2 linked regions of the Cohnella herbarum genome follow. The protein of the gene in region 2 interacts with the protein of the main gene of each other region in a pairwise test. Links are inferred from orthologs where the notes say so. Each region holds a gene or a part of one and is shown on either strand. Other genes may lie near its edges. The genes, in order: HH215_RS03290 and purT.

Evidence for each region.
Region 1: the proteins of purT (region 2) and HH215_RS03290 interact in binary tests that used the Escherichia coli proteins (3 or more experiments, as listed by UniProt). The link is inferred for Cohnella herbarum from one-to-one orthologs.

The regions. Positions count from the first base shown.
Region 1 is NZ_CP051680.1:800,230-815,358, reverse strand. Bases 8,629-11,410 are described here. They hold HH215_RS03290 (polyprenyl synthetase family protein), read right to left. Parts: upstream 10,585-11,410; coding sequence 9,673-10,584; downstream 8,629-9,672. Other genes in these bases: xseA (exodeoxyribonuclease VII large subunit), read right to left, coding at 10,883-11,410; xseB (exodeoxyribonuclease VII small subunit), read right to left, coding at 10,612-10,890; dxs (1-deoxy-D-xylulose-5-phosphate synthase), read right to left, coding at 8,629-9,496. Also shown: HH215_RS03335 (ABC transporter permease), read right to left, coding at 1-339; HH215_RS03330 (hypothetical protein), read right to left, coding at 574-828; sporulation transcription factor Spo0A, read right to left, coding at 1,293-2,105; SpoIVB peptidase, read right to left, coding at 2,346-3,674; DNA repair protein RecN, read right to left, coding at 3,802-5,487; ahrC (transcriptional regulator AhrC/ArgR), read right to left, coding at 5,526-5,975; HH215_RS03305 (hypothetical protein), read right to left, coding at 5,972-6,436; HH215_RS03300 (TlyA family RNA methyltransferase), read right to left, coding at 6,744-7,601; more of dxs, read right to left, coding at 7,601-8,628; more of xseA, read right to left, coding at 11,411-12,244; bifunctional methylenetetrahydrofolate dehydrogenase/methenyltetrahydrofolate cyclohydrolase FolD, read right to left, coding at 12,259-13,110; transcription antitermination factor NusB, read right to left, coding at 13,107-13,568; HH215_RS03265 (DUF2273 domain-containing protein), read right to left, coding at 13,747-13,977; alkaline shock response membrane anchor protein AmaP, read right to left, coding at 13,993-14,556.
Region 2 is NZ_CP051680.1:2,212,460-2,227,622, reverse strand. The notes cover bases 8,363-11,178. They hold purT (phosphoribosylglycinamide formyltransferase 2), read left to right. Parts: upstream 8,363-9,098; coding sequence 9,099-10,259; downstream 10,260-11,178. Other genes in these bases: dapF (diaminopimelate epimerase), read left to right, coding at 10,395-11,178; HH215_RS09990 (TetR/AcrR family transcriptional regulator), read right to left, coding at 8,363-8,898. Outside these bases: HH215_RS10025 (ABC transporter ATP-binding protein), read left to right, coding at 1-244; HH215_RS10020 (hypothetical protein), read left to right, coding at 498-935; HH215_RS10015 (LysR substrate-binding domain-containing protein), read left to right, coding at 1,077-1,979; HH215_RS10010 (PHP domain-containing protein), read left to right, coding at 1,972-2,811; HH215_RS10005 (Rqc2 family fibronectin-binding protein), read right to left, coding at 2,852-4,594; HH215_RS10000 (calcium-translocating P-type ATPase, SERCA-type), read left to right, coding at 4,773-7,586; HH215_RS09995 (hypothetical protein), read right to left, coding at 7,668-8,192; more of HH215_RS09990, read right to left, coding at 8,248-8,362; more of dapF, read left to right, coding at 11,179-11,228; HH215_RS09975 (ArsR/SmtB family transcription factor), read left to right, coding at 11,405-11,686; HH215_RS09970 (MFS transporter), read left to right, coding at 11,769-12,989; HH215_RS09965 (bifunctional homocysteine S-methyltransferase/methylenetetrahydrofolate reductase), read left to right, coding at 13,099-14,967; extracellular matrix/biofilm regulator RemA, read left to right, coding at 15,154-15,163. UniProt on the Escherichia coli protein: Involved in the de novo purine biosynthesis. Catalyzes the transfer of formate to 5-phospho-ribosyl-glycinamide (GAR), producing 5-phospho-ribosyl-N-formylglycinamide (FGAR). Formate is provided by PurU via hydrolysis of 10-formyl-tetrahydrofolate.

The sequences.
Region 1 (15,129 bases), 1.4 Mb from region 2 along the record:
GATCGCGAACGCCACGGGAAATACGGAAGTGATAATGCCAAGCGTGCTCATCGCTACCGTATTCTTCATGACGCGCAGAACCTCTTCCATCTGGGTCGGATTTTGCGCGATCGACTTAAACCATTTCAGGCCGACGTAAGGCGTGTCGGATAACGGAATGCCGGGAGTGAAATCGTAGAAGGCATAGATCCACCCGCTAATCGGCAAATAGTAAAAGATAAAAGTCGTTACGAGAAAAGGAAACGCCATAAGGAACAACTTGTATTTGTTCGGTAGCGTTCGGCATTTGCCCGTTCCGCGGCTTTTATGGCTTTCGATGGGCGTGGTAGGTAAGGCCATGGCAGTCGTCTCCTGTCGCTTGTTTTGCTCACGTTTTTATTGTAAGAGAAATAATCGGCGGGCGAGAGCGACAAGAGCCTCCATACGTCGGACAACGGTTGGCAATCAACGAACGAAAATCTCACCCCGTCGAACCGATTTCCCTCCTTCTCCTCTTTCTTAGCAAAAAAAGAAGCTTGCCCGCAAACCGTTATCGGCTTGTGGCAAGCTTCTTCGCTTATTGCATATTACGCGTTAATTCGTATATAGTCGATTCTCGGTCATCGTAACCAGTTGGGCGCGGATTTCCTCTAAACCTGCCGCAGCTTCCGCCCACCAGGCTTCCGATGAAGGGAAACGGTGTTTGATCGTTTCTACTCCGCCATAAGCCTGATCCAGCTTACGCAATTGTCGCGAATCTTCCGGTTGAGCTCTTTTCTCTCGATTAAGCATTTCTCCTACTTCCCTATATAAGCGTTCAATAAATAAGCTTCCGTTCATCTTTTCCATTGCTCCTACCTCCTGCGCCCAATGTTTTCTTGGGCTTTCTCTATTTATATGAGATTAAACAGCAACTTCAGAATCGAAACATCATTTAACTTGAATTAAGTTTAGCCATCGACAATGTTATTTCCAACTCTATCTATTTTTCTCACAAAACAAAAAAGAAACAATCCAATGTTCCACCAACAAAATATGCCATAATTGGAATCATAATAGAATAGGCTTACAAGGGCGGTCGGCTATTCTCCCGGGAGGGAGGTGATGCCGCGGAAGTTAAGGAGACACTGACGCTAATGATTTCATTTGCGACATTGAAGTATTTCATGTTGAAATATTCTGTAAACAGATATCAGCTAATTAAAACTTCAAATCGTCTTCTTCCTATAATCAAACAAAAAAACACCACTCCCTATTGGTTTTGTTTCAACCAATAAAAAAGTGGTGTTTGTGTTTTCCTTACGCCAAGCCTCCTAGCTCACCTTATGCTCAATCCGGAGCTTATCGGCAACCATCGCGATAAACTCGCTATTGGTCGGCTTGGATTTCGCGATGTTGATCGTGTAGCCGAACAGATGGCTGATCGAATCGATGTTACCGCGCGTCCAAGCGACCTCGATCGCATGGCGGATAGCGCGTTCGACGCGGGATGGCGTTGTTTTGAACTTTTCGGCGATGGCCGGGTATAACGTCTTCGTAATCGCGCCGAGAATTTCGATGTTGTTGTACACCATCGTAATCGCTTCGCGCAAATACTGATAACCTTTAATATGCGCCGGAACGCCGATCTCATGAATGATGCTCGTGATATTGGCGTCCAGATTTTTCGGCTTGCCGATCTGAACGATGTTCGAACGATTGCTGCTTGAAGAAGATGAAGTCGTTACGGAGGAGGCAACCGAGTTACCGCCGGCTAATTGGCGAATCCGGTTAGCTAGAACATCCATATCGAACGGTTTAAGTATGTAGTAAGAAGCGCCAAGTTGCACCGCGCGTTGCGTAATGTTCTCCTGTCCGAAAGCCGTCAGCATAATAATCTTGGGCATTGGCGATAAATTTAAATCCCGCAATTTCTCCAGGACGCCAAGTCCGTCCAAATGCGGCATGATAATATCGAGGATCATGACATCCGGTACCCTACGTGTTTCTTCCAGTTGACGGATGACCTCTTCTCCGTTGTACGCGACTCCGATGACCGTCATATCATCCTGCTCTTGGATGTACTCTGATAATAAATTCGTAAATTCTCGGTTGTCGTCTGCTAGGAACACTTCAATACGTGGCAATGTCTGGTCCTCCCTTTCTCTGTGCGAGAATAAATTGACGAAAAACGATCATCGTTTCTCTGTTTATCCGTTTTCGACATCGCCTTTCGGTATTCCTTCTCGATTGAAAAATTTTTCTTTATTTATTTATTAAAATCGAATATAATATTTAATTTACGTCAGAACACGTCAAATCATGATTTTTTTCGCATATTTTCGACAAGGGTTTGTCTTCTCCCTGATAATGCAAAATCTAAGGCGTTAAACCGCCTTAGAAGTCGCTTGATCTGCATTTAGCATAATCCCCGCATCTTGAAGCATCCATTCGATGAAGCATCCATAGCCGGAAGAAGGATCGTTTACGAACACATGGGTAACCGCTCCGACCAATTTGCCGTTCTGAATAATCGGACTTCCGCTCATGCCTTGCACGATGCCGCCCGTACGTTCCAACAACTTCGGATCCGTGATTTTGATCACCATGCCTTTGGTTGCGGGAGACGATTGCTTCGCGACGTGCACGATCTCGATATTAAATCGTTCCACCTTCTGCTTCTCTACGACGGTCAAGATTTGCGCCGGCCCTTCCTTCACTTCTTCCGCGAATGCGACGGGCATCGGCTCGGGATTATACGCGTGCTCCGGAAGTTCCTTCATCTGACCGAATATTCCGAAAGGAGTATTACGCTCCACGCTGCCAAGCGTACGACCCCCTTTAATGATATTCGCTCGTTTCTCGCCGGGTTCTCCGTTCTGGCTTTTGGAAATGGAGTTCACGCTGGATTGCAGAATTTCTCCGCTTCCTACGACGATAGGAGATTGAGTATCCATATCCGTTATGACATGTCCCAAAGCGCCGTACACGCCTTGATCCGGAGCGTAGAAGGTCAATGTGCCGACCCCAGCCGCGGAATCGCGTATATACAAGCCTAGACGCCACGCTTTGTCTTCCTCGTCGAATGCGGGATTCAACGACGTCTTGAATCGTTCCTTGCCCCTTTGCACTAACAATTGCAAAGCTGATCCGTTACGCCCGGCCGTCTCGGCGATCGGAGCGATCTTGGAAATGTCGTTGCAGGCTTGACCGTTAATTTCGACGATGAGATCGCCAAGACGTAACTTGGCCTCCTCGCCGGGCGATACTTTAGCGTTCGTCTTCGTTTGGACCAAATGATGTCCGACAACCATAATTCCCGCTGATTTGACCTTAACCCCGATCGTCTGACCGCCAGGAACGACGCGCAAATCCGGCACGACTTGAAGACGAACCGTTTTGAACGGGATTTTACCGAATAGCTTAAGCTTTAGGTTCGTTACGCCGCTATGCTTCGGTTGAATGGATAAAGGCTGACTGAGATCGACGCGCACGGAGGCGTGATTGCTTCCGTTAATTCCGGCGACTTGCGGATTCAAGCTTCCCTGGGCATGAACAGGCATGGCATAGTGGAGCGATACCGCTTGTCCTTGAAATAGCCTTAATTGATTGGGAAACTTCGCGAAATGTTGAAAAGGCGTTGAGCAGACGGCGATGCATAGCATAAGAACGACAACGAGACCTAAACGACGTTTCCTGGAGTGTTTCTGGTACAAGTTCTCACGCTCCCCTACAGTCTGAACCGGCTCTTTGTATGTCGCCGATAACGTACCTATAAGGTAACCGTGCCTTGCCTCTTTTATGTTCCCAAAAAGCTTCCTTTTCGTTTGTTTTTTCGCGCCATTACGCGTTTTTTCGTTGTTCGGCCAAAGTAAGCATTTCTTGTGCATGATGGCGAGTTTTTTCCGTCACTTCCACCCCGCCCAACATCCTTGCCAATTCTTCGACGCGTTGCTCTTCAGACAGCTCCGTGACTGAAGTTTGAGTGCGGTCTTGCGAAGTCACTTGCTTATATATTTCGTATTGATGGTCCGCCATGCAAGCGACTTGCGGTAAGTGAGTAATCGCGAAAACCTGGCAATGGCGAGACAGCAAAGACAGCTTCTCCGCAATGGCCTGTGCGGCTCTGCCGCTAACTCCGGTGTCGACTTCATCGAATACAAGAACGGGAATTTTATCGATTTTAGCGAAGATCGCTTTAAGGGCAAGCATGACCCGGGACATCTCTCCGCCGGAAGCGATCTTAGCTAGCGGTTTAGGGGGTTCTCCCGGATTGGTCGAAAGAACGAATTCGGCGGAATCCGCTCCGGTACTCGTAAGGGCGGCTGTCCCCAGCTTCACCTCGAACACTGAACGCTCCATTTGAAGATGAGCAAGCTCCTGCTCGATTTGTTTAGACAAATCCCTGGATGCCGATCTTCTGATCGAGCTTAATTTGTCCGCGCTCGTTTGGAGCTCCTTATGCAAAGCCTCTTCTTGCTCGGTTAATTCCTTAAGCAGTTCGTCCCGATTATCGAGCTGATCGGTTTCCGCTTTGATTTTGGTTTGGTAACTTAAAATGTCTTCGACCGTCTCGCCGTATTTCCGTTTCAATCCGTGCAGAAGGTCTAGTCTCTGCTCGATTTGGGCGAGTCTTGCCGGATTAAATTCGATTCCTTCTTTATAATCGCGCAGTTGATACGCGCTATCTTCCACTCCATAATAAGCGGACTGTAATTGCTCCACTAGCGGCTGCAGCGTAGCCGGGTCGACCTTAACGATATCCTGCAGCTTCGTCAGAGCTCGCGAGAGCGCTGCTAATCCCTTGGTCCCGTATAACAGGTCGTAAGCTTCCGTAACGGCATCGGTCAATTTCTCCGCATGGGATAGCTTGCGTCTTTCGTCGGCAAGGGATTCATCTTCTCCCGCTTTTAATCTCGCCGCCGCGATTTCCTCCAATTGATACCGGTACAGATCAAGCATCTGCATGCCCTGACGCGACTTTTCTTCCAGCTCGCGCCGTTCTTTGTTCACCGCTTGATATTGCTGATACAGCTTGCGATATACCGATTTCTCGGGTTGAATTTCTTCGGCCGCGAATAAATCCAACCATTCCAAATGTTTATCGATCCTTAGCAACGATTGATGCTCATGCTGTCCATGGATATTGACCAGATGCTCGCCGACTTCTCTTAGCATTGTTAAGGTCACGCTCTGACCGTTAATGCGCGCCGATGACTTCCCATGAGACAAGAGCTCTCTGCGGATCAGCAAGGTTTCTTCCTCGTCCGCTTCGATGCCAAGACGTTGAAGCGTCTCCCATACGGGATGTTGGCGCGGCAGATCGAATACCGCCTCGATATCGGCGCGATCGCAGCCGTGGCGAATCATTTCGGCAGATCCTCTGCCTCCAGCCGTCAAAGTCAAGGCATCGATAACGATCGATTTACCGGCACCGGTCTCGCCGGTTAGCACGTGAAAACCAGGGTGAAACGTAACGGATACATTCTCGATAACAGCCAAGTTATGGATGGATAATTCCCGAAGCATGAATTGCCTCCTTGATCCTCAATCTCTATTGGTAATCGTTATTGCATCATCTCGTAAATACGTCCCAGTACGTTCTCGCCTTCGAGCTTCGTCTTGCTGATAAGCAGCGTAGTATCGTCTCCGCCGATCGTGCCGATGATTTCCGGCCAATCCATGCCATCGATCAGCGCCGCGATCGTGCCGGCCGTTCCCGGAAGGCATTTCAATACGACCAAATTATCGGCAGAGTCGGCATTAACGAAGTGATCAAGCAATGCGCGCTTGAGTTTATGAGCTGGATTGAATCGTTGATCTTGCGGCATCGAATATTTATATCTTCCGTCTTCAAGCGGAACCTTGATCAACTGCATTTCTTTAATGTCGCGCGACACCGTCGCTTGGGTGACTTGCATGCCTTCCATGCTAAGCGCGTCCACGAGCTCCTCTTGCGTCTCGATTTCACGCGAACTGATTAATTCCCTTATTTTACGTTGCCGTGGTCCCTTCATTCCTCGCCAGCCTCCACTTTGAATCGTACAGTTTTTAATTGCTTATCGTGAGCTACGATCACGATCCCTTCGCAATCCGGGAACAATAACGCATAGACGAGCAATCGCTCGCGTAACCCACTCGCCGTCCAATCCATCGGTTGTCTTGCGCGTTCCATCTTAACCAGATAATACTTGTGGTCCTTAAATGCCAAATAATCGAAATAAAGCCTTGTAGGCATCGTAGGCCCGTCGTTCAAGACAACCCCGAGCGAGATACGATGTTTGCCCGAGAGCACTTCATAATCTTGCTCCCTCAGAAGTAATACGGTTTCGTCTTCTTCTACCCCGCCCGCAAGCGCCAGTTTTCTCAGCCGCGAACCGGGAGGTTCGTGCAACCAGCGGTCAAACCGTCTGAAAACCCACCATACCATAATTGCCGCGGCGACCAGCATAATGATCCAATCTCCGAACTTATCCAAACTCCGACCTCCAAATCATTCCGTCAACGGGAGGAAAATGGGCTGTATGGACATGATGTTCAGTAGCTCTCTTTTCTTTCGAGATCGGACCTTAATAATCCTCTTTCACCAAGCTATGAAAAACCCGAAGCTCGCCCTGCGGGTCCGGATCTTGTCCTCCGGCCGATCATCGGCAGCTCCGGGTCATCCGGGCAAAGTCTATCAAGCATAAACGGCCTCCGTCGTCCTTTGGGATGACGGGGGAACTTTTATGTCGGAGACATTTCAGAAAAGTAAAGCGGTTTTTTACTTTCTGAAATGTGGGAAATCATGACGTACCTCTGCGGAACGTGGAACTTGCCTCGTCGACGGTCTGCTTGATCGTATGGCTTAACGTTTCTTCCGTGAGTTCAGGCAGAGGTTGGCCTTGCTTGGATAACACCCAGTAGGCCAGAAATTCGATATTCCCTTCCCCTCCGGTAATCGGCGAATACGTGAGCCCTTTTAACTCGAACCCGAGTTCATTCGCGGAAGTAAGCACCTCCCGAAGGACGCTCGCGTGCACGGCAGGGTCACGGATGACTCCGCCCGTCTTGCTGACCTGCTCTCTTCCCGCTTCGAACTGGGGCTTGATGAGCGCAACGGTCCTACCGCCTAATTCCAGCAATCCGGCAAGAACCGGCAGAATGAGCTTAAGCGAAATAAACGAAACATCGATCGAAGCGAACCCGGGTTTCGGTCCATTCAGCTGATCCTCCGACATATGCCTGAAGTTCGTACGCTCCAGCACCTGCACGCGTTGATCTTGACGCAAGGAGTAGTCTAATTGATTGTATCCGACGTCGACGGCATATACGCGCGATGCGCCGTTCTGTAACGCGCAGTCCGTAAACCCGCCCGTTGACGCCCCGATATCGATCATGACGACGTTATTTAAATCCAATTCGAAATGCTTGATCGCCTTCTCCAGCTTTAAGCCCCCGCGGCTAACGTAAGGATGGAGCGCTCCCTTGACGGTTATCGCTGCGTCGCGCGGCACTTTCGTGCCCGCTTTGTCCATCCTCTCCGTTCCGATGAAGACCAACCCGGCCATGATGGCGGCTTTGGCTTTTTCCCGGCTTTCGTAATATCCGAGCTCGAGAAGCAAAACGTCTAAGCGCTCTTTAGAAACGGTTGTTTTTTCCATTAAGTGGCCCTTTGCCTTTTGCGTACCGCGAGCGACGCCAATTGTTTGGCAATCGATTCAGGAGTTAAGCCGGTTTCTTCGCGTTGTTCCTTGATCGTTGCATGCTCGATGAACCTGTCGGGTACACCCGCAAGACGGATGGAAGCGGGATTAATCCCTTGCATGGCGTAAAATTCAAGAATCGCGCTACCTAAGCCGCCTTGAATCGTCCCTTCTTCGGCGATCAACATCGGAATCTGCTCCTTGCTCATTGCAATCAGCATTTTCTCGTCCAACGGCTTAACGAACCGGGCATTAATGACCCGGATGTTGATACCGTCTCGCTTCAACAATTCGGCTGCTTCCTCCGCGACTTGAACCATCGGTCCGATTGCCAACACGGCCGCATAATCACCCTCGCGTACCGTTTCCCACGAACCGATCTCGATCGGTTTCATTTCGTCGTCGAACCCGACGCCCGTTCCCGCGATTCTAGGATAACGAACCGCGATCGGTCCGCCGTCGTAATCGACAGCCGTCTTTAACATGTTTCTCAACTCGTTCTCGTCTTTAGGCATCATCAGAACCATGTTGGGAACATGCCGTAAAAACGCGATATCGTAAACTCCGTGATGCGTCTCGCCGTCCGCGCCGACGAAACCGGCCCGGTCGATCGCGAAGATCACGTTCAAATTTTGCCGGCAAATGTCGTGCACGACTTGATCGTATGCCCGTTGCAAGAAAGTCGAATATACGGCGAAGACGGGCTTCATCCCTTCCATCGCCAGCGCCGCGGACATCGTAGCCGCGTGCTGTTCGGCAATCCCGACATCGATCATCCTGTCCGGATACTTTTCGGCGAATTTCAGCAAGCCCGAACCTCCCGGCATCGCGGGAGTCACGGCAATAATTCGCTTATCTTGATCAGCCAATTCGATCAAAGCGTTCCCGAACACCTCCGTATACATAGGTGGACCGACAGGCTTGACGACTTGACCGGATTCAATTTTGTAGGAACCCGTAATGCCATGCCATTTATGCGAATCGGCTTCCGCCGGAGAATATCCTTTTCCTTTCACGGTCAGCACGTGTACCAGCACGGGACCTTCTACGTTGTCCGCTTGCTTGAACGTTTCGAGCAATTTATTCACGTCATGACCGTCCACCGGCCCGAAATATTTCAATCCGAACTCTTCGAACAACATGCCGTCCGGCGCGATGAGATACTTTAAGCTGTCCTTCACGCGATCCGCCGTACGGGCTAGCTTGCCGCCGATCGCCGGCACTTTGCGCAGCAGCCAGTCTAATTCGTCCTTCGCCTTGCGATAGATTTTCTCGGAGCGAACTTTGCCCAAATAATTGTGAATGGCGCCGACATTCGGTGCGATGGACATTTCATTATCGTTCAGCACGACCATCAGCTTGCGTTTCTCGTGACCGATATGGTTTAAAGCTTCAAGCGCCATACCGCCCGTTAGCGCTCCGTCGCCGATTATCGCGACGACCTTGTTCGTGCCGCCTTGATGATCGCGCGCCAAAGCCATCCCGATCGCCGCGGACAGGGATGTACTGCTATGGCCGGCTTCCCATACGTCGTGCTCGCTTTCGTTGCGTTTCACGAATCCGCACAATCCGTCTTTCTGCCGCAACGAATCGAAGCGGTTTTGCCGCCCCGTTAGCATCTTATGAACGTAGGCTTGATGTCCGACGTCGAAAATAAATTTGTCCTGCGGACTGTTATACAAATAATGCAACGCGATCGTCAATTCAACGACGCCTAGATTCGGCGCGAGATGACCTCCCGTTGCAGATAATTTCTGAATTAGAAAATGCCGAATTTCTTCAGCCAACTGAGGAAGATCGGGTAGCGTTAATTTTTTTAAGTCAGTTGGACTGTCGATATGCTCGAGCAGCAAGTGGTGTTCCCCGCTTTCCCCAAATGGATATTACCGCTAGTATAACATATCTCCAAACAATGCCCAAACTTCAACATCGTTAGTGGATACGCGACAACTTGCCCACGCGTAATAAGCCCGAATAGCAACTGAGCGTGGTACAACTCAAACGCTATAGGGGCTAAGGCGTCTTCGTGTTAATGGTCTCGTTTTAACAAATAATCGGAAATTTCGATTAACCTGTCCGGTTTTGCCAATCCGGCCTTCATTAGCGCTTCGTTCGCTTCTTTCGTTAACTCCGCGACCCGTTTACGGCTTTCGTCCAATCCGATCAAGAACGGATAGGTCACCTTTTCTTGCCTTTCATCGCTCTTCACCGGCTTGCCGAGCTTATCCGCGGAACCGGTTAGATCGAGGATGTCGTCTTGAATCTGGAACGCCAACCCTACGTTCCGACCGAACAGTCCGAACGCTTCCAACTGCTTTTCGCTCGCTTCGGCCGCATGACCTCCGGCTCTAAGCGAGAATGCGATCAAATCGCTTGTTTTATGCAAATGGATGTTCTCCAATTGTTCAAGCGAAGTGACGCCCTGCTCTCCAAGCATATCGTCTACTTGACCGCCGACCATTCCGGATAATCCCGCATACTTGCTCAGCTCGGTAACAACGGAGAGAACGCGCTCCGGCGGTACTCCGTGCTTCAAGGCATCCGTAGCAACGTGGAAGGCGTGAGTAAGCAATCCGTCCCCGGCCAATATCGCCATTGCATCGCCGAAAACCTTGTGATTCGTTAGAATTCCGCGTCGGTAATCGTCGTTGTCCATCGCCGGCAGATCATCGTGAATAAGCGAGTAGGTGTGAATCATCTCTACCGCGCATGCGAACGGCATCGACTTTGCCGCCGATTGTTCGTCGCCCTTGACCGCTTCCGCGGCGGCAAGAACGAGAATAGGACGTAATCTCTTCCCTCCGGCAAGCAATGAATAATCCATCGCTTCAAGAAGCCTGACCGGAATAGACCCATCTTTAGCAAAAACCGATCGCAGCGCCGTTTCCACTAGATCCTTCTGCAACTGTAAATAAGTATGTATTTCTACCGAAGTCGTCACGTGAATACCCCTTTGCCTCCTGAAGCCTTAGGCTTCTTCTTTCGTCGCTACGAAAGGCTTGCGTTGAAATCCGCCATCGCCTTCCACTAACGTCTCGATGCGACGTTCAACCTGCTCGAGCTTCTGACCGCACAAGCGGGACAACGACATCCCTTCTTGAAACAGCTCGATGGCGGTTTCCAGCGGCACGTCTCCGCTCTCCAGCTTGGCAACGATCGTTTCCAGCGTTTCCATCGCCTGCTCGAAGGTTAAAGCGGGCGCTTCGCTTTCTTTAGCGGAATTACCCGCAGTACCGTTCTTAGCCATTGGTTCGCTCCTCCCCATGAATGCCCCAAACCTGGCAATCCAATTTGCCGTCCGTCAATCTTACGCGGATCAAGTCGCCCGGTTGCACCTCGTTAATCGTACGAACCAACGATTTCTCCTGCTCGTCATATACTAAGCTGTATCCGCGCGCCATTACCTTTAACGGGCTCAAAGCGTCCAAATGGCGAACGATCGAGCCGTACTGGCTTTGGCGCTGGCGAAGGATACCGTTCATGGCAAGCTCCAACCCTCTCGTCGCCGAGACGATCCTCTTGCGGGCGAACGCCGCCTGCTGATTCGGATTAACCGCGGACAATCTTCCTTTCAAACGCGATAATCGCTCCTGAGCGCGGGATTGTTCGGTTCGAATCCGATATTGCAGCCGGTCTCTTAGCCTGTCCAGGCGCTCCGCTTGAACGAGCAAGCTTCTCCTTGGCTGCGTGAAATACGGAGATCTCGCCGCATGCTGCCAACGTTCCCTTGCCCTGCCGAGCAAAGCGGACAGCGACTTCGTCATTCTCTGCTCCAGATGCACCAAGCCCATCATAAGCTCGCCCGTATGTCTTACGGCAAGCTCCGCGGCTGCCGTAGGCGTAGGCGCTCTTAGATCCGCCGCGAAATCGGAGATCGTGAAGTCGGTCTCATGGCCGACGGCGGAAATTACGGGGATTGCCGAAGCCCGAATCGCTCTTGCGACGGCCTCTTCGTTAAAAGCCCATAATTCTTCAAGCGATCCGCCTCCCCGTCCGACGATCAGTACGTCCGCTTCGCCATGCGCGTTCATCGCTTGGATCGCTTTGACGATCGACGGCGCTGCGCCTTTTCCTTGCACGGATACGGGATACAGCAATACGTGCACCCCGGGATTGCGACGCTCGAGCGTGATCAGAATATCCCGCACCGCCGCCCCTGTAGGCGAGGTAATTACGCCTACCGTACGCGGATAAGACGGCAATTGACGCTTAAGATGTTCAAGGAATAGGCCTTCCGAATCGAGTTTCCTCTTTAATTGCTCGAAAGCCAAATACAAGCTCCCGATGCCATCCGGTTGCATCGCCGTCGCGTAAAATTGATATTGCCCGTCTCTTTCGTATACGGAAACGCCGCCGCGCGCCAACACTTTCATTCCGTCCTTCGGAGCGAATGGAAGCCTGGCGTTATAGGAGGCGAACATGATGCATTTCAGTCTTGCGCCTTCGTCCTTCAGCGTAAAATACATATGGCCGCTGGAATGGAACGTAAAGTTGGATATTTCGCCTCTTAGCCAGATGTCTTGGAGTCCGGTGTCGCCTTCAAGCTTCATCTTAATGAGGCGGTTAATGTCGCGAATGCTTAACGCGCGCGCCGGGTCCATCGCTTGGCTCCTTCCTATCTCCTTGCTTGTTTAGCAGATTTAAGCGTATTCGCCATCAACATCGTAATCGTCATTGGACCGACTCCGCCAGGAACCGGCGTTATCCAACCGGCCACGTCGAGCACGTCGTCGTAATCTACATCTCCGCAGAGCTTACCATCCGGCAACCGATTCACGCCTACGTCGATCACGACGGCTCCCGGCTTAACCCATTCCTTCTTCACGAGCTTAGGAACGCCTACTCCGACGACCAGGATATCCGCTTGGCGGGCAATCTCTGCAATGTTCGGAGTACGCGAATGGCAGATCGTAACGGTCGCGTTCTCTCGTAGCAGCAGCATTGCTACCGGCTTACCTACGATGTTGCTTCGACCGATGACCACCGCATGTTTACCAGCGGGGGAATTCCCCGTCCGCTTCAACAGCTCGATCACGCCCGACGGCGTGCAAGGCAACAAAGCGTCGTCGCCGATCATCAGGTTACCGACGCTTACCGGATGGAATCCGTCGACGTCTTTCTCAACAGAAATCGCGTCGATGATCGCTTTTTCTTCGATATGCTTCGGAAGAGGCAACTGGACGAGAATGCCATGAATGTTCTGTTGTTCGTTATATTTTCCGATTAGCGCAAGCAGCTCTTGTTGAGTCGTCTCCGCCGGAACCCGGATCACTTCGGAGTGATAGCCGAGCTGTTCGCAAGCTTTCGCCTTGTTCCTTACGTACACTTGCGAAGCTGCGTCCTCGCCGACTAGAATGACGACCAACCCCGGAGTAACGCCCTGCTGCTTCAATTGCTCGACTTCCTGAATCAATTCTTCGCGGATCGAATCCGATATTTGTTTTCCGTAGATGATTTGTGCGCTCACAGCTTGTCGCCCTCCTGCGATTGTTTGTCTTCTCTCTCTCTCAGCATGCGTCCAAGCACGCCGTTCACGAATTTCCCGTTCTCTTCTAAGCCGAAATGCTTCGCCAGCTCGATCGCTTCATTGATGACGACCTTAGGCGGAACGTCCTTGCGGAACATCATCTCGTATGCGGCCAAACGCAAAATTTGCCGATCAACCCTCGATAGGCGATCGACCTGCCAGCCCGTCAAATAAACGACGAGACTTTGATCAATAATCTCTTGGTTTTCCTTAACGCCTTGCACCAATTCGCGAGTGAATGCGTCGATGTGCTTCAGTTCGGCAACATCCGTACCGATCTCGTTGTCTTGACGCGCTTCCTCCATTACGATATTGACGGCCTCGTCGCCGGTCACGCCGTTCATCTCTATCTGGTACAAACTTTGTACCACGATTTCCCTTGCGAGTCTGCGCTTCATGTATCCTCCCGAATGCTTCTTATCGTTCAAGCTCTGTTACTTTTTATTATGATGCTTTTAGAGGTATCTTAACTTAAGCCAATAAAACAAAAAAACCCATGAGCATCTATTCCATCGGAAACTGCGGAGCCTGGCTTGCGCTCCGCCGTCCCTGCCTGGGCAAGAACATTCACAGGGATTATCGTGACCAAGGCCAACGGTCGGCGACCCAATCCGTCAATTTCTCGAACGGTAAGATCGGCCCGCGCCGTTCATCCTTATGTTTTCCAATCCAATAACCGATGCCAATGAGCAAAGCGCAGAAGAGCATATCCCAGAAACCGCTAAACAAATAAATGATGCCGAACAGTAGACCTGCCGCAATCCCCGAGATTCTTCCCCCGTAGGATTCCCACCAGACTTTCCACATAGGCGGTTCTCCCCCCTATTCTACACGGCTCTTAAAAGTAGTTGGCGCTTGAGTCACGTTCGCGATGAATACGGAAACTTCCGCGACCGGAATACCCGTCGCCTCTTCGATCTGCTGAGATACCGTGCGCTGCATCTCTTCGGACATCGTCGGAATGGAGCCTTCTCCGTCTACGAATGCCCTGATCAGAATACCCAGTCCCGCTTCGGATACTCTGACTCTAGCGCGCAAGTCTTTAACGCCGCGCGTCCGGGAAGCGGCTTTAAGCGCCAGATTCTCGACCGTTTCAACCGAAATCCGAATGTCGCCGTGCTCCGTCCGCTGATTGATGGAAGGAGCGGAGTTGCTGTCGCGCCGGACGGAGACCACCAGGAATCTTACGCTGATCAGCAACAGGATGACCGCAACGCCGATGACGGAACCTTGTACTGCGCGTACGTCGCCGGTAAAGTCGGATACGACTTCTTTCAGCCAACTTTCCGAAAATCCGCCGCTAGCGGCGGCGATGGCAACAACCGCAACGATCCCTATTGCCAAGCTATAAAAGAATAGAAGCAGCCTGTCCAATACTTTAATCAACGTAAGAGCCTCCCTGTTCCCTTTTAAAGGTAGTTCGAAAAGTCATCTTTTGATCACGAGGTGAAGCAAGAAGCGGATTCGACATCGAATCTTGAATTCAGCCGGGCCTTCCGGTGCTCACGTAGGTTTTCCCTACGCTCCGCTCCTCTTTCCCTAGCTTCATCCAACCTTCTCGGTGCTGAAAACCTGACTTTTCGAACTTCATTTGAAGAGGTAGTTCGAAAAGTCATCTTTTGATCACGAGGTGAAGCAAGAAGCGGATTCGACATCGAATCTTGAATTCAGCCGGGCCTTCCGGTGCTCACGTAGGTTTTCCCTACGCTCCGCTCCTCTTTCCCTAGCTTCATCCAACCTTCTCGGTGCTGAAAACCTGACTTTTCGAACTTCATTTGAAGAGGTAGTTCGAAAAGTCATCTTTTGATCACGAGGTGAAGCAAGAAGCGGATTCGACATCGAATCTTGAATTCAGCCGGGCCTTCCGTGCACCTGTCTTAAATTGTACTCCATGAGTGCGAAAAAGGCCTCTGCGAGAGTTCCCTGAAGGAAATTCTCGTCAGAGGGCCGTCATCCGCA
Region 2 (15,163 bases):
GGAGTTGATTACCCGACTGACGGAAGAAATCGTTCGGGAAATGAAGCTGACGACGCTCATGGTCACCCACAACATGGAGCAAGCGATCCGGTTAGGTAACCGTTTGATCATGATGGATAAAGGCCGCATTATTCTAGACATTACGGAGCAACGCAAACAAAGCTTAACCGTCGCGCAATTATTAGGAGAATTCGAGAGGATCAGCGGACATCAATTGTCGGACGATCGGATCGTACTCGGATAATTGCGTTACTAACCAGATCGCCGGAAGTTCTCGGCGATCTTTTGTACATTATTGATAATCGATGAATAGTTATTCGACTAAGATCAAAGAAACGATGATATAAATAATATTATCCAAATTTCGGTATTAAAGGAGTAGTTTTATTTTATTGTTGAATCATCGGGAATAAATGCGGTAAAATGAACTTAAGTTCCTAGGAAACATTTGGAGATCTATGAGTCATTGGACCTAATATCGGGAAGGGGATAGCCCGGTGAAGGATAAACATACGGAGCGTTGGAATACTTACGAACCCTTCCATGTCATTCTTGGGGATAAGAAGGTTGCCGATATCATCATCACCAATCACGCCCGGACGAGATGGACGGATCGGGTTGAAAGCGACAGAACCGGTTATTCCGATATTGCCGAGTTTATGTGGGAATGTTTGAAGGACGGCCGGATCGTTTCCTATTACCGGAACGAACAAGACGTATATACGATCGATGACGATCTTGTCTTTGTTGCGGAATTTGCCGTAAGCGAGACGGACACCGATCTGCTCGGCAATCCCCTGCACAAAATGATCGTCGTAACTTTCCTGGGAAGAATGTCGGAAACGATGGAATTGCGCGATTTGAAAACCTATTATTCTTGGCTACGTCATTCTAGGCGAATGACGCTCATTAAAAACAATCGTAAACGCCGTTAAGGCATTCCCATACACAGCAGCCGGGTAGGAGGGTTAACCTCGCCCGGCTGTTCGTCTTTTCGACGTACTTAAAACCTGACTTTTAGAACACATACTTATGGTATAATTCGATATAAATAATCGGACGGAAGGCGGGATAAAGTGGCGCTGAACGTACATCAACTGCATATCTTTTACACGGTCGCGGAACGCGGAAGCTTCTCGGCCGCAGCCCAAGCATTGCACATGACTCAACCTGCCGTCACGATGCAAGTACAAGCGCTCGAGGAGCGATTCGGAACGAAACTGCTAAATCGGACGACCAAGAAGCTAGTGTTGACGGAAGCCGGCCACCGGTTGTTGCCGCAGGCTCGTAAAGCGGTTGAACTTATGCGGGACACGGACGAGATGATGATTAAATTCATCGAGGAGTTGAAAGGGCGACTGCAATTCGCGGCCAGCTTGACGATTGGAGAATATGTTCTGCCGAGGTTGCTCGGCCCTTTTTTGCGGAAGTTTCCGGAAGTTTCCGTCGACATGAAAGTGATGAATACGACGGAAATCATTGAGGCCGTCGCTAACCAAGGCTTGGATTTCGGCATTATCGAAGCCCCTTGCGATGTGGCCGGATTCGACGCGGAGCCGGTTATGGATGACGAGTTGATGCTGATTACTCCCGCGAATCATCCTTTCGCTTATCGGGACGAGGTAACGCTAGAAGAGGTTATTCGCGAGCCGATGGTGTTACGCGAGAAAGGTTCGGGAACCCGGCAGATTATGGAGGATGAGCTGCTTCGTCATGGAATCAGCGAAGAGAATCTTCGGGTCGTGAGCGAATTCGGCAGCACGGGCGCGGTGAAGTCGGCGGTAGAAGCAGGACTGGGTTTGTCTTTGCTTTCCGTATGGACGATTAAACATGAGCTCTCGTTGGGACTCTTAAAACCCGTAAAAATCTCCGGCGTTCGTTTCACGCGTCAATTTTATGCGGTGCGACTGCAGTCCTCGTTGCTCCCGATGCCGGCAGCAGCGCTTTTACACGATCTGAGGGAGCTGTCCCATGAATAAAGTAGATTTGCATACCCATACGACGGCTTCGGACGGGATGTTCCCACCTGCGATGAATGTAAAGCTAGCGAAGGAAGCCGGGTTGTCGGGTCTGGCAATAACGGATCACGATACGGTAGCGGGAGTTCCGGAAGCGTTGTTAGCCGGAGCGGAGCTTGGCATCGCTGTCGTGCCGGGAGTAGAGATCAGCACATCGGAACAGGGGAAAGACATCCATATTCTCGGGTATGGAATCTCTATCGACGATCCCGAACTCTTATTGCGCCTTCAAGCTCTAAGAAATACGAGAAATCGCAGAAACGAGGAAATATTGACGAAGCTTGCGGAACTCGACATGCGAGTCACTCTCGAGGAACTGGAATCCGCTGCGGGCAAGTCCAGTAAGAAGGAAGGTTCGATCGGCAGACCGCATATTGCTCGGGCATTGATGGACAAAGGCTACGTAACCGATATTAGAGAAGCCTTCGATCGCTATCTCGGCGAGGGCATGCCGGCTTATGCGAATTTGGCGCGAATTGCCCCCGTTGAAGCGATCCGGTGGATTCACGATGCGGGAGGTATCGCCATTATCGCCCATCCGGGTCTTTACGATATGGACGAGCTTGTGCTCACGTTATTGGATACCGGGGAGGCGGACGGATTGGAAGCCTTCCACTCGAATCATGATCGCGAGATGGAGCAACGTTATGCGAAATGGGCGGCAGGTCGCGGCAAGATGGCGACCGGCGGATCCGATTTTCACGGAATTAAGGATGGGGTTTCTTTTCACGGCGCGCTCGGAAGTCGGTGGACGGATGCGGATATCGTAAATAGGCTAATAATGACGAAATAATAAAAGCGGCTGAACAGGAGGTTCCTGTCAGCCGCTTTCGTTATTTCACTGTCGAAGGCATCTGTTGGACAAGGCTTTCGTCCGGAGTCACGAACAGCGTCTTCTGCCCGTCGTAGATGACGAAGCCGGGTTTGGCCCCGTTCGGCTTGCGGACATTGCGAATGCGGGTATAATCGACCGGAACGCTGCTGGAAGCTCGGCCTTTGGAGTAATAGGCAGCCAATACGGCGGCTTCGCGCAAAGTATCATCTCCGTATTCCGTGCCGCGAATCAATACATGGGAGCCCGGAATATCTTTCGTATGCAGCCACGTATCCGTAGACATCCCTAACCGGTTGGTAACGTAATCGTTCTGCGTATTGTTTTTCCCGACATAGATCGGAATTCCTTCGCTTGAAGTGTAACAGAGAATGGAAGGGGCATCTTTCTTTTTCTTCTTCATCCCTTTTCTTAAACCGCGTTCCCGGATGTATCCTTGCTCGATCAGTTCCTCGCGGATTTCTCCGATATCGTTCGGCGTAGCCGACTCGAGTCCTTGCAGGACGGACGCCAAATATTCTATTTCCGTTCTCGTGGATTCCATTTGCTCGGTTACGATCGCCCTGCTGTTCTTCTGCTTATTGTACTTGCGGAAATACCGCTGGGCATTCTCGTTCGGCGTCAGAAGCGGATCGAGGGCAATGGTCACCATTGGTTGCTCCTCCTCGTAATAATCGACGACGTCCACGGTTTTATCGCCGCGTTTGAACGCGTGCAAATGCGCGGTAAGCAATTCGCCCATTCGGCGAACGAGATCGGCTTCCTCCGCTTCCTTGAGCGTATCTTGCAGCTTTAGAAGCTTCTTCTCGTTTTTCGCCATTTCATTGAGCAGGAACCGGTTCAAATCCGTCGTCCGTTGCCGGACCAAATCACGGGAAGCTTTGTCTCTATAGAAAATTTCAAGGCATTGATGCATCGAGTCGAAAGCTTGCGCCTCGCCTTTCGCATGAGTCAACGAAACGGCCGAGAACAAAGCCTTGCCATCCTCCGACAGGACGATATTCGGCTCGTATTCATGCCCCGATACCTGCTTCATCATTTGGTCGAAAACCGTCCAAGGCTCTTGCCGCTGAGTTGCCGCCCGGTAAGCAATCTCGCGGGTAACGAGAGGACTCAGCCCGGTATAGGCATGAAGAAGGGCGCCGGAGACGGCATTCTCGTCGGTTATTCGATTCGCGGGAGGAACGGAAGCCATCGTTGCTTCGAAACTAGACATAGTAGCGTCTAGCGGATTGACTTTGTCTTGGGACGGCGGCGAAACATACGCGCTTCCGGGCAATACGACCCGGTAGCTGCTAATAGCCGGCGTAACGTGCCGAATCCCGTCGTGGATAATGCCGGTTGCCGGATCGAGCAAGATTAAGTTGCTATGGCGCCCCATGATTTCCAGAACGATCGTTTTGAACGAGGAGTCCCCCAATTCGTCGCGGTGGCGCACGTCGATTTCGACGATTCGCTCCAGACCGACTTGACGGACGGCTTCGATGACCCCGCCTTCGCAATATTTACGCAATAACATGCAGAACATCGGGGGCTCCTGAGGATTCGCCCACGGTTGTTCGGTCCAATGAATGCGCGGCATGGAGGGGTGCGCGGATAATAACAATTTGCCGTTTACGCCCTGTCCTCTAATATGCAGGATCAGTTCGTTGTCCGTAGGTTGATATATTTTATGAATGCGAGCTTTGACGCTTGCTTGAAGCTCGTGTACGAGCGCTCGGGTAACGATTCCATCCAATGACATAGCCGTGTCTCCTGTCGCATCGCTTGGGATGCGCGATTTTCTGTCTTCCTATGATGCCATACATCGTAACAAAGGGAAAGCTTTGCTCGCGGAAAGGGACAACCAAGCGGGATATTTCCCGGCTTGTCTGAATACATATAGGGCATAAATGCGGATAAGGCGGAAGGGGATGACCACAGTGGAAGGAAAGGCATGGCACCAGTTAAGCGAGGAACAGTTGCTTGAGACGTTGGGCACTCATATTACGAAAGGACTTTCACCGGAAGAAGCGTCCAATCGATTGCAGGCGCTAGGGCCTAATGAGCTTGCGGAGAAGAAGGGAGAATCTCCCCTTAAGCTTCTGCTTAATCAGTTTAAGGATTTTATGGTGCTCGTATTGCTTGGCGCGACCGTAATCTCAGGATTGCTTGGGGAAATGCTGGACGCCCTGACGATCGTGGCGATTATATTGATCAACGGTATTCTCGGTTTCTATCAGGAGTTTCGCGCCGAACGATCGCTTCGCGCGTTGAAGGAACTGTCCGCTCCTTCGGCTAAAGTCATTCGCGACGGACAGTATCATCATATCCCCGCACGGGATCTCGTAGCGGGAGATATCGTTCTCCTCGAGAGCGGAGATCGGGTTCCGGCCGATCTTCGTTTCGTCGAATGCAACGAATGTTCGATCGACGAGGCCGCGCTAACGGGAGAATCGGTGCCGGTCGTCAAGGAAGCGACTCGAATCATAGCGGCCGAACTGCCTCTCGGAGATCGGAAAAACTGCGGGTATCTCGGAACGATGGTAACGAGGGGAACGGCTAAAGGTATCGTAACGGTTACAGGGATGCAGACGGAGATGGGGAAAATCGCCGATCTGATCCAGCAGACGGAAGAAGCGGATACGCCGTTGCAGCATCGGCTCGAGCAACTGGGTAAAATTCTGATCATCGTGGCGATAATTCTGACGATCGTAGTGGTGCTAGCCGGGATTTTGCACGGACAACCGATGTACGAAATGTTCCTCGCGGGCGTGAGCTTAGCGGTTGCCGCGATTCCCGAAGGCTTGCCGGCCATCGTAACGATCGCCCTCGCGCTCGGGGTACAGCGAATGATCAAACGAAGGGCGATCGTGCGCAAGCTCCCTTCCGTCGAGACGTTAGGCTGCGCATCCGTCATCTGCTCGGACAAAACCGGAACGCTGACGCAAAATAAAATGACGGTAACGCAGCTGTGGCTGGGCGGCAGATCGATCGAGGTTACCGGAGAAGGGTACGAGCCGGTCGGCATGCTTCGCGAGTCCGGCAAAGGCATCGACGCGAAAGGGGATCCGTCTCTGCGCAGGCTGACCCAGATCGCGGCTCTATGCAACAATTCGGATCTATCGCAGCAGGAGAAAACGGAAGATCCGAAGAAACGCAAACCAGGCAAAGCCGAACAAGTCGGAGGCGAACCGCTGGAGTGGAAAATCAAAGGCGATCCTACGGAAGGGGCTTTGCTCGTACTCGCGGCCAAAACCGGAATGGTCAAATCCGCGTTGCAAGCCTTGTATACCAGGGTCAAGGAATTTCCGTTCGACGCGGAGCGCAAAAGAATGTCCGTTCTCGTCTCGCATCAAGGCGGGAAGCTGATCTGCACGAAGGGAGCGCCGGATCTGCTTGTCGGACAATGCTCCTATGTTCTATGGGGCGATCAAGTCGTTCCGTTTACGGGTACTTTGAAGCAGAAGGTGCTGACGGCGAACGAAGCGATGGCTCGAGAATCTTTGCGTGTCCTAGGTTTAGCTTACCGGGAAGTCAAGTCATACGACGAATGCGGCAACTACGAGCAAGCCGAAACCGGCCTGATCTTCGTCGGGTTGACGGGAATGATGGATCCTCCGCGGAGAGAGGTCAAGGAAGCCATCCACAAATGCCGCCAAGCGGGCATCAAGACGGTCATGATCACAGGGGATCACGGCATTACGGCGGAAGCGATCGCGAAGACGTTAGGGATTATCGGACGCAACGGCAGAGTCGTGACGGGAACGCAGTTGTCGGCCATGAACGATGAAGAATTGGAGCAAATCGCCGACGAAGTACAGGTATATGCGCGGGTATCTCCCGAACATAAGCTCAGAATCGTTCAAGCGTTGCAGCGGCGCGGTCACGTCGTCGCGATGACGGGAGACGGCGTGAACGACGCTCCGGCGGTGAAAGCGGCGGATATCGGCATCGCGATGGGGATTACGGGTACCGACGTAACGAAGGAAGCATCCGCGCTCGTCCTCGCGGACGACAATTTCTCCAGCATCGTCGCCGCGGTAGAGGAAGGTCGCGGAATTTACGAGAATATTCGCAAGTTCATCCGTTATCTTCTCGCATCCAACGTCGGAGAGATCATGACGATGTTCATGGCGATGATGGCAGGTCTTCCGTTGCCGCTTGTGCCGATTCAGATTTTATGGGTGAATCTGGTCACGGACGGACTGCCGGCCATGGCGCTCGGCGTCGACCAAGCGGAGAGCGATCTCATGCAGCATAAGCCGCGCTCCGCCAAAGAAAACATCTTCGCCAGACGTCTTGGCTGGAAGATTATCAGCCGCGGCATTCTGATCGGCGTATGTACGCTGGGCGCATTCATCGTCGCTCTGAAAGCGGGAGCCGGACATCCGCAGCAGCTCATTCACGCGCAAACCGTTGCTTTCGCGACGTTAGTCATGGCGCAGCTCATTCACGTATTCGATTGCCGCAGCTCCCGTTCGATCTTCCATCGCAAGCTGCTGGAGAACAAGTTCCTCGTGCTGGCCGTGCTGTCATCGCTAGTGCTTATGCTCGCGGTTCTATATGTACAACCCTTGCAGCCGGTATTCAAAACCGTTCCTCTAGATCTGCGCGATTGGGCGCTGGTTCTTGTCGCGGCAGGCATTCCAACGTTCGCGATGGGAATCGGAAGCGTGCTCGGCACGTCGAAGCAGAAGAAAGGCGGCAAGATCACGTTCGGTGGAAATTCCGCTCCTCCAACGATGGCGAGATAAGACGAACAGCCCCGCGCCGAATAAACCTTCGGCGTCGGGGCTTTTTTCGGCTTCGAGTCGGCGGCAAACATCCCAGAGGCGTCATCGGTTATCGATAAGGACGAATTGTTCGGGGTGGGAGCGGATATAAGAGCTAATCGATTTCAGACTGTCGGTGCTAACGGCTTGGAAACGTTCGAATAGATGACCCGTAACGTTAAGAAGCTCCTTATCTTCATCTAGATGTCTAAGCGCGGCGTCGCCCCAAGTCAAGCCCAGTTCGAGATTCCTTGCTTGAAACGTTTCTTTAGTTTCCTCCAGCAACCGAATCATGGAACGGTCTCCGAAAAAATTCAAGCCGTTCATAACGCCAGACCAGTATCCGGATTGATCAAGCAAATAGGACATCCAGCAGTAATATTCCGCCGCGGAATTTATGGCGTGGTCGTACATCACTCTGAACATGCATAAAGCCTGTTGTCCTTCCGTAAGCTCCGAGATGGCTTGTGATTTGATGGTTGCGTTCTTGCCTCGGATTCGTCGGAAGGTTGGTTCCATGCAAGTCCAGCTTAAACGTTCGTCGCTTAAGGAATCGAAGTCGTTCTTGGTTATTTTCACTATCGCCATTTGATCTCTCCTTTTTTGACTAACATGAATGTCAACCAAAAGAACAAAATTTTTTCTATCCCCTTAATACCGCCAAAGCCGAAGCTACGGTTTGCTCCAGAACGAGTTTCAACCGTTCCTTGACCGCACTGTCAGCGGTTCCCCCCGAGTTAAGTTCTTGCTGCAACTGATCCATGTAATTCGTGCCCTGGGACACGGCTCCCCAGAACTGCAAGGCCAACAGGTTGGCGTCGCCTTGACGAATCGTTCCTTGACGAATCCCGTTTTCTACGGCTTTCCTCATCGGCTGAATTAAGCTCTTCATCCATTCGAACGGAGAAAATTCCTCGGACGTATACAAATAATGAACATCCAGGCTGATTCTAGAGAAGAAGCGGGATCTAGCCGGATCTTCAAGCACTTGCTTGCAAACGATCGTCGCATATCCTGCGAACAAATCAAGGGGAGGACCTTCTTGCTCGAAATAGGATTCGGTGAACTTGCGCGTTTCGTCCATCATGGAGTCGTAAAGCTCGCGAAACAGCGTTTGCTTCGATTTGAAATAATGGTACACCAGTCCGCGCGCCAGACCGGCTTTCTCCGCGATTTCGCCGATTTCGGCAGCCGCGTAGCCCTTCTCCGCGTAAACGGCGACGGCAGCCCGTAATATTTCTTGCGAGCGTTGTTTGCGGATTTGTTCATTTTGTTCCTTCGTGCGCGGGGACATGTAGCATTCCTCTTTTTCATTGACATTCATGTTAATCAAAAATATACAGAACGTACCCGTCGAAGTCAATCAACGGATTACGCATAGGCGCGGAAGGTGAGTTCGTAAGCTTTCGCATTCGGAATTTCGATAGTGGATTCAAAGACTCATCGTGTATAATAAACGGTATTGAATACGTGTTAGCAGGAGGAAACGGAATCATGTACATAAGCAAAAAATTGATGTTGCTCGGCTCTGGCGAGCTCGGGAAAGAAGTCATTATCGAAGCGCAGCGGCTCGGAATCGAAACCGTCGCGGTGGACCGATACGACCACGCTCCGGCGATGCAGACTGCGCACAGGAGTTACGTCATCGATATGTTGGACCGCCAAGCGCTGCGCGAAGTCGTGGAACGCGAGAAACCCGATCTTATCGTACCGGAGATCGAAGCGATCGCGACCGCGGAGCTCGTGAAGTTAGAGGAAGAAGGATACCGAGTGATTCCGACCGCGCGGGCGGCGCAACTGACGATGGATCGAGAGGGGATCAGGAGGCTGGCTTCGGAGACGCTCGGTTTGCCGACGGCCGGGTATCGTTTCGCCGATACTTATGAGCAATTCGCGGATGCCGCAAGGGAAATGGGATTCCCGTGCGTCGTTAAACCGCTCATGAGTTCATCCGGTAAAGGGCAAAGCGTCTGCCGCTCGGAAGAGGATCTGGATCGGTGCTGGAAAATCGCGATGGAAGGCGGCCGCGTTCAGCAGGCGAGAGTCATCGTCGAGGAATTTATTACGTTCGAATCGGAAATTACGCTGTTAACGGTTCGGTCCGTAAACGGTACTTTGTTCTGTCCCCCGATCGGTCATATCCAGAAAGACGGAGACTACATTGAATCGTGGCAACCGCACGAGATGACGGAAGTACAGATCGCGGAAGCGAAAAGAATCGCCGGAGTTATTACGGATGCGCTCGGAGGTACAGGGATTTTCGGAGTGGAGCTGTTTCTTGCCGGAGACAAAGTATACTTCAGCGAAGTATCCCCGCGTCCGCACGATACGGGATTGGTCACTTTGGTCAGCCAGAACCTGTCCGAATTCGCTTTGCACGTAAGAGCGATATTAGGTTATCCGATCCCGGAAATCTATGTCATCGCTCCAGGGGCAAGCCGCCCGTTAAAAGCGGACAAGGAGTTAGCGGAATATCGGATCGAAGGGATAGGGGAAGCGTTGTCCGTTCCGCAGACGCAAATGCGCGTATTCGGCAAACCGGTTACGAAGGCGGGACGCAGGATGGCGGTCGCTTTATCGACCGGAAACTCCGTCTCGGAAGCGCGCGAAAGAGCGAAGAAGGCTTTGGATTCCCTTCGCATCGAAGGGGAATAACTTCCCCGATAGTCGGAAAAGTGCAAACAAACGGAGAATTGTTGTATGCTCATCCCTTTGAATGACCGTTATGATAAAAACATAAACCGGAAATCGGTACGATGACGGGCTTACATTCTCGGGAGGTATGGAACAATGGAATTCACGAAAATGCACGGATTAGGAAACGACTTCATCGTCGTCGCAGGAGAGCAGCGCCTTCCGGACGATGTGGCGGAATTAGCCATACGGACTTGCAACCGATTTTTCGGGATCGGCGCGGACGGCTTAGTGTATATTTTGCCTTCGGACAAAGCGGACTTTAAGATGCGGATCATCAACTCCGACGGATCCGAGGCGGAGCAGTGCGGCAATGCGATCCGTTGCGTGGCGAAATACGCGTACGATAACGGCTTGACGAGCAAGAAGGAGTTAACGATCGAGACGTTGGGCGCAGGCGTTCAGCCCGTCCAATTACAGACGTCGGAAGGCAAAGTCTCTCTCGTTACCGTCGATATGGGGCAGCCGATCTTGAACGGATTAGACGTACCTACGACGATCGACGCGAATCCGGTTATCGGCCATACCGTATCGGTCGACGGACGCGATTTCGCCTTTACGGCCGTCTCCATGGGAAATCCTCATTGCGTCATCTACGTGGACGACGCGGCCGGATTCGATCTGGCGACATGGGGACCGAAGTTGGAGAAACATCCTTTGTTCCCGCGAAAGATCAACGTGGAGTTCGCTACCGTCAATTCCCGCAGCCAAGTGGACATGCGGGTATGGGAACGGGGCGCAGGTCCGACATTGGCTTGCGGAACGGGAGCCTGCGCGACGTTGGTGTCGTCCGTCTTGAACGGCTTGACGGACCGCCAGGCGACGATTTCCCTGGCAGGCGGCGATCTATCGATCGTCTGGAACGAGGACAACGACCGGATTTACATGACCGGTCCGGCAGCGTTCGTGTTTACGGGCAACTTAAACTAATTATGGGCGATAAGTTAAGTTCATTAGCAAACCAGCCGGCGCCGGCTGGTTTTTTTGCGACTATTCGGAATAAGCCCATATTCGCCGAAACCGGGTTTACTTCTTCCGATTCCTGTGGTATTCTCTAATTCGATACTTATAGAAATATACTTTTTCGAAGCCGGGGTGAGAGGACGATGGTCGAGGATAACGCGGAGATCGGGCAAGCGGTTAAGGTATACAAGGCGTTGGGAGAGCCGACAAGGCTGAAGATCGCTCTGTTGCTTACCGAGGAGAAAAATTTGTGTTGTTCCGATATCGGCAGCAAACTGGAATCCGTCGCCGGTTCGACGCTGTCGCATCATCTGAAGCAGCTCACCGATTGCGGATTGCTTAATCTTCGCAAAGACGGCACGTATATCTACTATAGCGTCAATCGTGATATGGCGGAGAAGTACGCGCCCTATTTGTTGGTGTAATTTTTTTTGACCTATATTTCTATATATTTAGAAATATAAAAACAAACAATTATTGGAGCGGAGAGAGAGGAGTTTGAACAACATGTCGAATTCTTGGAAAATTTACATGCTGGCCGTCGTTAGCTTCTTGGTAGGAACGTCGGAAAATATTATCGCGGGAATTCTGGATATGGTCGCCGGAGACGTCGGGGTGTCGGTCGCCGCCGCGGGACAGCTCATTACCGTCTTCTCGCTGGCTTATGCGTTCGGTACGCCGATTCTGATGGCCCTCACCTCGAGAGTAGAACGAAGGAAGCTTATGTTGGCGGCGCTGGCCGTATTCTTCGTCGGAAACGTCGTTGCGGTCACGGTAACCGGATATCTTTCGCTGATGGGCTCCAGGGTTATATTGGCTCTAAGCACGGGAGTGTTCGTCGTGGTCGCGTTAACGGTCGCGGCCAAACTGGCTCAACCGGGCAAGCAAGGAAGCGCGATCGCTACGCTCGTTATGGGATTCAGCACCTCTCTAATCATTGGCGTACCGTTGGGCAGAGTGATTGCTTCCGCTTACGATTGGAAGCTGATTTTTGCGGGAATCGGCGTACTGGGACTGCTGGCGATGCTTGCCATTCTGCGTTTGATCCCGAGATCCGCCGGAGAGGAGCCGGTGCCGATCAAAGCGCAATTCGCATTGCTTAGGAATCCTAAGATCGCCGTCGCCTTATCGGTTACCTTTTTCTGGATTTTCGGTTATTCCATTGTCTATACGTACATTTCCCCGTTTCTCCTGACGGTTACGGGAATGGGCGAGCGGGCCGTAAGTATCGGCTTGTTCGCGTTCGGCATCGCGAGCTTAATCGGTTCTAAGCTTGGTGGGTTCAGTACGGATAAGTGGGGAATCCCGCGAACTTTGATCGGAGGCATGCTGCTTCATTCCGGGGTGTTGTTCCTGATAGCCGCCTTCTCGCAATCGGCTGCCTTAATGTTCCCGCTGCTCATGTTATGGGCTTTCGCGGCGTGGTCGTCCGGACCGACGCAGCAATATTATTTGATGACTTTGGCACCCGAGGCTTCCGGCATTATGCTTAGCTTGAATTCTTCCGTGCTGCAACTGGCCATGGCGGCCGGGGCGGGCATCGGGGGAGTTATCGTGGAAGGGGCATCATTGTCCGCGGTCGGTTGGTTAGGCGCGCTGGGGGTCGCGATAGCGGCAGCCTTGGCGGCAACCTCATTCGGTCTATCGAGGGCGAGCGCAAGAGCGGCGTTAGATGAGAAAAAGCTGCGAGTAACCCAGGTCGAACCGGAAACGATTCCGTCCCGATAAGTGAAATTCCTTGCAACCCGATCCTTAGGATCGGGTTTTTCCATTTTCCCCGGCTCGAAATTGTGCTACATTAAGAATACTTTAGAGATGGAATGGAAGGGGAAGCTTCATGAAACCGGATTTGCGAACGGCGCTCACTCTTAAGCCCCTGGTCGGCGACGGCGCGATGGCGACGTACTTATACCAACTCGGCTTGCCCGTCGGGGTATCGTTCGAGGAATTTAACTTGCTCAAGCCGGACGTCATTGCCGACGTTCATCGCCGCTACGCGGCCGCGGGAGCGAATATTATCGAGACCAATACGTATTCCGCTCAACATAATCGATTGTCCAAATACGGTTTGGAGAAGAAAACCGAAGAAATCAACGCCGCGGGCGTCGCGATTGCGCGCAAAGCCGTAGGCCAGGACGCCTACGTGGTCGGCTCGATAGGAGCCGTTAGGGGCGGAGCGGGTAAAAACGTAAGAACGGCTATCGTAAAACGCGATTTCGAGGAACAGATCGGGGCGCTGCTTGCCGCGGACGTTGACGGGCTGTTGTTGGAGACGTTCTTCGATCTCGAAGAGTTGTCTTTGGCTTTATCCATTATCCGGAAAAAAAGCGATATCAGCGTCATTTGCCAATTCGCGGTAGAGGATCCTCACCGGACGCACGACGGCATTCTGTTGCCGGACGCTTTCCGCCGGCTGAAGAGCGAAGGGGCGGACGTTATCGGGTTTAACTGCCGAAGCGGTCCTAACGGCATCTTGCGCGCCCTCGAGACAATCCCAAGAGATATAGGCGTGCCGTTAAGCGTATTTCCGAATGCCGGCATTCCGGATTACGTAGACGGCAAAGTCGTTTATTCCGCGACGCCGGAGTATTTCGCGTCCTCCGCGATTAAATTCGCCGATGCGGGAGCGAGATTGATCGGAGGCTGTTGCGGAACGACGCCGGAGCATATCGCGGCTATCGCCGGAGCTCTTCGCGGCTATTCTCCGCAAACGCCGGAGCAAAACGCGGTCCAAGCGGGTACCGCTCAGCCCGAGCAGACGGTTGAAGTTAACGAAGTATCGCCGCCTCAGATCGTTGAACCGAGCATAGTCGATCTAGTACGCGAACGCCATACGGTTATCGTCGAATTAGATCCTCCCCGCGATCTGGACATCACGAAGTTCATGGCCGGCGCTCAAGCGTTGAAAGACGCGAAGGCGGATGCGTTGACGATGGCGGACAACTCGCTTGCCGTAACGAGAATGAGCAACATGGCGCTCGCGGCGTTGTTGAAAGAAAGAGTAGGCATTCGGCCTTTGGCGCATATCGCGTGCCGCGATCGCAATTTGATCGGCACCCAAACCCACATGATGGGATTCGACGCGCTCGGAATCGATCATGTTTTGGCGGTGACGGGGGATCCGGCTAAGTTCGGCGATTTGCCGGGATCAAGCTCCGTGTACGATTTGACCTCATTTGAAATCATACGTATGATCAAGCAGCTTAACGACGGAATCGCCTTCTCCGGCAAGCCGTTGAAGCAAAAAGCGAAATTCGTCGTCGGAGCCGCCTTTAACCCGAACGTTAAACATTTGGATAAAGCGGTTCAACGACTGGAGCGCAAAATTTCTTCGGGCGCGGACTACATCATGACGCAGCCCGTATACGATCCCGAGTTAATCGTCCGGATCGCAGAGATGACCAAACATTTGACGATTCCGATTTTCTTGGGTATTTTCCCGCTCGCGAGCGGACGTAACGCGGAATATTTGCATAACGAAGTTCCCGGCATTCAGCTATCGGATTCCGTCCGGCAGCGAATGAGCGGACTAGAAGGCTCTGCCGGCCGCGCGGAAGGCGTGAGAATAGCCGAAGAGCTGCTGGATGTCGCGATGGCTCACTTCAACGGTATCTATTTGATGACCCCGTTCATGGCTTATGAAATGACGGTTTCTTTGACCGAATACGTAAGAAGCAAGAGCAAGAGTTTGAATGCAGGGAAGTAACCTGCTTCATCCTCTTGTCCCTCCATGGGATTTGAAGTACAATAAAGCAATAAATCGATAGATGAAGAGAATAGGCATTTTCAAGCAAGCAGTATGCGGCGAGCCGCTTTCGGCAACACTGGAAGCGTAGTTCGGGAGTCCGTCCATATCCTGTTTGGTAGGAATGCCGGGGGGAAAGTGCTAACCATGGCGATCA